DNA from 2 places in the Vibrio tapetis subsp. tapetis genome. Region 1 is predicted to be linked to the other one. Evidence: predicted binding sites of a transcription regulator. Region 1 holds the regulator's gene; the other holds the start of a gene.

Evidence for each region. Region 1 encodes PurR, which represses purine synthesis genes. Its sites were predicted from a motif close to TNANGNAAACGTTTNCNTNA; they were not measured.
Region 2: VTAP4600_RS05020 (inosine/guanosine kinase) is a predicted target of PurR. The motif match lies at 2,016-2,035, and genes of this name have one in related genera.

What each region holds. Positions count from the first base shown of each region.
Region 1 is NZ_LT960611.1:1,720,678-1,723,976, forward strand. Features, by position in the region: gene torD (molecular chaperone TorD) at 114-764, shown strand; gene purR (HTH-type transcriptional repressor PurR) at 1,061-2,065, shown strand; cyclic di-GMP riboswitch class I at 2,211-2,302, shown strand; gene VTAP4600_RS07640 (TfoX/Sxy family DNA transformation protein) at 2,417-3,007, shown strand; gene VTAP4600_RS07645 (TVP38/TMEM64 family protein) at 3,143-3,299, shown strand, end outside.
Region 2 is NZ_LT960611.1:1,138,476-1,141,774, forward strand. Features, by position in the region: gene VTAP4600_RS05015 (H-NS family histone-like protein) at 121-528, shown strand; gene VTAP4600_RS05020 (inosine/guanosine kinase) at 633-1,937, opposite strand; gene VTAP4600_RS05025 (YccT family protein) at 2,203-2,874, opposite strand; gene VTAP4600_RS05030 (porin) at 3,012-3,299, opposite strand, start outside.

The DNA of each region.
Region 1 (3,299 bases):
AGCCTGGGTTAATAATCAGCAATAAGCTTTCATTATTTAACATATTTTGGATTAGTTCTGTTCATCTTAATCCGTTAGAATCACCTTGTCAGTTCTTTATGAGAGTTATCCCTATGCAAGAAGCTAAAGCGTTCAACGAAAAACGGGCAGAGATATATTGGTGGCTATCGAGCCTATTTGCGCGTGAACTAACTGAAGATGAATTAACGGCGTACCATACAGCTGAGATCAGAGGCTTTATTTCTGGCTTAGGTGAAAACCCTCAGTTAACAGAGGCGACATCCGCGCTGATTAACTCGCTTAACCAACTGCAAGACCGTGCCGATGTTCAACTAGAACTGTCCGCCGACTTTTGTGGTTTGTTCTTAGCTACCGCCAAAAATGCGGCACTCCCTTATGCCTCCTTGTATATTGGCACTGAAGGTTTGTTAAACGGTAAACCTGCTCTGGCAATGGAGCAACTGATGAAAGACAAAAACATTACCAAGCAAGAAGGCTTTAATGAACCTGCCGATCATCTCGCATTAGAGCTCGACTTCCTTGGTAACCTAATCGTGCGTTCTAACGAAATCGACAATGAAAACGACTTTGAGTTGGCTTTACTGGAACAAAAACAATTTATCGAACAACACATGCTGACTTGGGTTCCATCATTTAACGCAAAATGCCGCCAATTCGATGAATTTGGGTTTTATGCCGCAGTAGCACAGCTGTTGCTTGCCTTCCTTAAGCTTGATTGTGAATACATTTCAGGCGAGCAGTAAAAGACATCTAGAGGGTCGAAAATACGGCCCTCTCCCTTCATTTTGGTCATCTCTCGTTATCATTTTTCATTCCTGAATTCACTGTTTTAATGAATACATCGTCGTTTTGAAACAAATAACGTTGTCAGAGTGTTTGAATCGGTCTAAAATTGTGATCGCAAACGATAAAATATGAAAACACGCCAGTTCCATGAAAACCGCCTATATTGAGCGGTTTTATTTTTTGCATTAATTATATTTGGTCAGCCCTCCATTAAACTAATACTCATACGGTGCTGACTCGACAGGAAATTTTTATGGCCACGATTAAAGATGTTGCGCGTATTGCCGGTGTATCGACTACTACGGTTTCACATGTAATTAATAAAACTCGTTTTGTTGCTGAAGCAACGCAAGAGCGAGTAAACAAAGCAGTAGAAGAACTAAATTATGCCCCAAGCGCTGTCGCACGCAGCCTTAAGTGTAATACGACCCGTACGATCGGCATGCTAGTAACTCAGTCTACCAACCCATTTTTCGCCGAAGTTGTCGACGGTGTTGAGAGCTACTGCTACCGTCAAGGCTACACTTTGATTCTGTGTAATACTGGTGGTATCTACGAAAAGCAACGAGATTATATCCGTATGCTCGCTGAGAAACGTGTAGACGGCATATTAGTCATGTGTTCAGATTTAACGGAAGAACTTCGTGGAATGCTTGATTCTCACGCTGACATTCCAAAAGTAATCATGGACTGGGGCCCTGAAAGCTCTCATGCAGATAAGATCATCGATAACTCTGAAGAAGGTGGGTATCTAGCAACGAAATACCTAATTGATCACGGACACACAGACATCGCTTGTTTAAGTGGCCACTTAGACAAACTCGCCTGCATCGAGCGTATAGCCGGTTATAAACGCGCTCTAGCCGAAGCAAACATTGAGTTCCAAGAAGATCACATCATTGAAGGTAATTTCGAATGTGATATGGCGGTTGTCGCAGCGGATAAAATCATTGCTATGGCACAACGCCCAACCGCGGTTTTTTGCTTCAATGACACCATGGCTCTTGGACTCTTAAGTCGTCTTCAAGAAAAAGGCCTGAGCGTTCCTGACGATATCTCTGTTATTGGTTACGATAATATTGAAGTCTCTGGTTACTTTTCACCGCCACTCACCACGGTACACCAACCTAAACGTCGTGTTGGTAAAACAGCTTTTGAGATCTTGCTTGAACGCATTAAAGATAAAGAACATGACAAACGAGTGTTTGAAATGCACCCCGAGATTGTTGAACGTCAATCCGTCAAAAGATTAATCTAGCAAATAGCAGATTAATTCATATTTAATGGCCCTTGCTTCATATGCGAGGGCTGTTTCATATTGTAGGCACTCTTATTTGAACCAATGTCACATTAAGAAACCTCAATTGTGATGTTTGTTCCGATTTTTCACTATGATTTTATTGTCACGCACAGGGCAAACTACTTGAAAAAGTAGGACGCAAAACTTCCGGCCTAAATCAATATGTATTATTGGTATGGTAGTGGGGTCGCCGATGGCAAATATGCAAAATTTATATAGCTACCTTGTGGCTTATATAACACTCGCATAGTTTTGCTCACTTCTCGGACCTGATTTTGGTGACGTTGTTTCTAAACCGAGATTATTAGCATGGATAAACCGATATTAAAAAACTCACTTAAGCTATTTGAGACTTTAGGGAAGATAAAATCTCGCTCTATGTTTGGTGGCTTTGGTGTCTTTGCAGACAATACTATGTTTGCTTTGGTCGTAAACGATACTCTTCACATAAGGGCTGATGCAGCCAATGCGCTGACATTTAAGCAACAAGGTCTTCAGCCTTATGTCTATAAAAAGCGTGGTTTTCCCGTCGTTACCAAGTATTTTGCATTACCTTTTCAGATGTGGGAAACGCCTCAAGATATCCTCGATATTGCACTTAAGGCTCTCACGGTTGCAAATACCGAAAAGCTCAAGCAAGCCGAGGTGAAACCAACTCGTTTAAAAGATTTACCTAACCTGCGTTTAGGTACTGAAAGAATGCTTAAGAAAGCCGGAATCAATAGTGCCGACGATTTACGCACTCACGGTGCAGCTAAAGCTTATCAAGCAATTAGCCAAACGCACACCGGAGATGTTGGATTCGAGCTATTGTGGGCGCTTGAAGGCGCTATTAACGGCACACACTGGTCAGTCATCCCGAAACAACGCAGAGACGAGCTCATCGATCAGCTAAATTAGGTCGACATAATATGAACAACAAAAAACCGCGAACTGACAAGCTCGCGGTTTTTTTTGTATCAAATGAAAGTTTTATCCTATTTCCTCTGTCATACTTATTAAGATTTATACAACTTTTCTAAACAGGACGTAAATATGAACAAGAAGATCATTTTAGGGATAGTCTTCATCGCTGTAATCGTGGTATTGGCGATCAATTTTGGTCCACACCTAACGCTTGAAAACGCTAAAGCCCAACAAGTTGCTTTAGGTGAGTTTATTGAAAACAATTTCATTGTTTCAGCGTTAAGTT
Region 2 (3,299 bases), 580 kb from region 1:
TTATGCTTAATTACATTTTATTACTTTGCACTGAAAGACAATTACTACCATATATATTGAATTCTTTTTCTACGCTGTTATTATTAGATTGTTATCGTAATTATTCAAACAGGAATAACCATGTCAGATCTTGCTAAGACTCTACTTAATATCCGTAGCCTTCGTGCTTTTGCTCGTGAATTGCCACTTGAAAGCTTAGAAGAAGCACTAGAAAAACTAACTATTGTTGTTGATGAGCGTCGCAGCAGTGAAGAAGAAGAGCGTGCAGCGCAAGCTGAACGTAATGCTAAATTGGCTGAATACGCTGATATGATCAGCAAAGATGGCATCGCCATTGAAGACTTAATTGCCGCAATGTCTGGCAATGACAATAAAGTTAAAACGAAAAAGAAACGTGAACCACGTCCTGCTAAATACAAATACGAATTAAACGGCGAAGAGAAAACTTGGACGGGTCAAGGCCGTACTCCTTCTGCTATTCAAGAGCAATTAGATGCAGGTCGCTCTTTAGAAGATTTTCTTCTTTAAGAATTAACGTTTAGTTAAAAACATAAATAAAAAGAGCGCTTAATGCGCTCTTTTTTATTGGAACATTAAAGCGTTATATTATGAATAACGCCTCAATTATATATTTATCGATCCCAATACGCTTCTTCTAAGCTGTCTTCACGCTCTGGTAATCCACGCGAAAGTCGAGGTGAATGCTGAACCAACACTTCGTAACTCGCACGATTCGAGTACTTACATACTTGCGAAAATGACGAGTACGTCAAAAATGGAATTTGGTGTTTACTCGAGTTGGGAACATTATTTTTATGGTAACGATTAGCCGACATATCATGCAGCAATGCAGAGAGTGCAGCGTCACCAGCACCATTAGTGTTCTTTATTTTCTCAGGCCCACCCATATATGGAGCGATGTGTGAATATACTTTTACCGGATTTTCACTCGACGCTTTTTTTACAGGGCGACTAAACTCGTACTGATTAAATTCTGCAATAGCACCAGGTAACAAAGGAAGCGAAGTTTGGCGCTTCATGCTCTCTTCTGTATAACCAGCCATGTATAGACCAACGGGGCCTGCAGTACAAAGAACCAAATCAACCCACTCTAATGCTTTGTCTGATGCAAGCAATGGATCGCTTTCGCCAGTCAACGCTTCTGCTTCATCTTCATTCATTGCAACGACAGAAACATGGTCACGCAAAAATGCTTGCCAATACTCAGGGTCGTCTTGAATGACATACTTTGTACCCAACGTTAATACTACAGGTACGTCATATTGCTTTGCATACTCTATGGCTTTCATTGTAGCTTCTGGCATTGGATCACCAGGCTTACAACGCACCAAATACGCAGTTAAAACAAGAGCAGAAGCATTTTTAAATACAGATTCAGGAATACTTTCTGGTTGAAGTTGGTTCATTTGACCTTCGCTTATCGCAAAAGTACGTTCACCGTCTTCACTGATCAAGGCAAAGCAGCGTCCAATTGCGCCATCAACCCCTTGAAGATGATTAAGATCCATACGACTTGATGTGTTACATAGGTAACGGTAACCGTAGCTGCCTATTTGGATATCTTGGCTCATCACTCCAAGTAAAATAGATTTATCGTCGGCTAATACCGAATAGTTGTGCAATGTATTACCAATTGTGCCACCAGCGTATTCATTGGTCACTAATCCCTGAGATTTTAGTTCGCAATACAACTGCTCTGCGGTTTGGTCATCAATTACGAGCGAATGTCCCTTGCTCAAACCAAATTTCTCAATGAATTCATCCGTTACTTTAGCTTCGATATCCACCAAAGTCTGATCGATACCAACAACATGGATGCGCGACATTTTCTTACTGACTTGAGCTTGGCTTACCAGCGGATCACGAGCGTGAACTGGAAAATAATGTTTCGATTTACGTTGGCCAGGGAATTTCATATTTACACAGTCTTATATGAGGGACAATTCGGGTTCGAGATTGTAGCTTGCCAGTTTATTGGCATCAATAAGGATAACTATAGCAAACGATTGCGGATTGAAAATAAGCAATTTGACTAGATCAGTCGCAAGCTCCTTACGAGAAACTAGACCGCTTCGCTACTATAAAAAAAGCGAAATCCCAATATATCAGGCTTTCGCTCTTATAGTTTCTAGTTTCTAGTTTCTAGTTTCTAGTTTCTAGTTTCTAGAAAACATAATTGGATCAGTCTTGATCTACCATCCACTTTCGGAATTCTTTACGATCTTCTTTTGACGCTTTTAAATACCAAGCTTGCATCTGCTCTAAGGCTTGCGGATGAGCTACAGCTTGTGATGGTTTTTGTTGTTTAGGTGTCGCTTTAGCACTCTTAACAGCAGGCTCAACTTGACTCGCGGCAGCAACCGTTATGGCTGCAGGGCCAACATAAATGCCGTTTTGTTGGTTGTATTCTTTAACCAGTTCATCCATATCTGAGTATGGCATGAAGCCTTTTTTACCTTTCAATTCATTACTCTTGTAATCAATTGATTTCCCAGCTGAAGTTAGGCGCCATTTAGGCTCATTTTTAAATACTTGCTCAGCGTGCTGAATGCTGTGCACTTTAGGGTGGTTAATTTTTATATCATCCGAACCGGCTTCAAACGTAATGACAAAAGGGGCGGAAGTAAACTGGCCGTTCGAACTCCCCTTTCCGATATTTTTATCCATTTCAACTACGATTTGGTTTTGCCCCGACTTCAAAGCGCTTGGCTTCATTTTACTAACATCTTCTGAGCCATTAACCATCAACAGACTAACACCCTTCTCGGGAATAATATCAGCAGCTAGAACCGTTGAAGCCCACATCAAACTCAACGTGGTAATAGATTTAATAAACACTTTTTTGCTACACATAAACTCTCCAAACCGATGTCATAAAATATGTATTTGTTTGTCACTAACATGACGACTAGTCACCAAGATCTTTTAACTCCACATATGAAAAAGCCACCATAAAGGTGGCTTTAGAGTCTAACAGTTTCTAGCTAAACTTAGAAAGATGCTTTAATACCTACACCGTAACCAACTTCTTGCTTGTCACCATTGTTGCCACCGATTTCTACGTACGTTGTAGTAGAAGGAGCAATTGTGTAACCAGCATTCAAGAACCACTTGTTTAGCTTATCTTTAGAAGAATCATCATAGTTAGTTACACTAAAGCCTGTAGCAAATTTCCATGCGTTCATTGTATAGTCAGCTGCTAAAGCCATAGTGTTGTCTGTTTTGTCAGAACCAGTTTTAGGCGATGTTTTAGCCATGTAGTAACCAGCTTCTAGAGT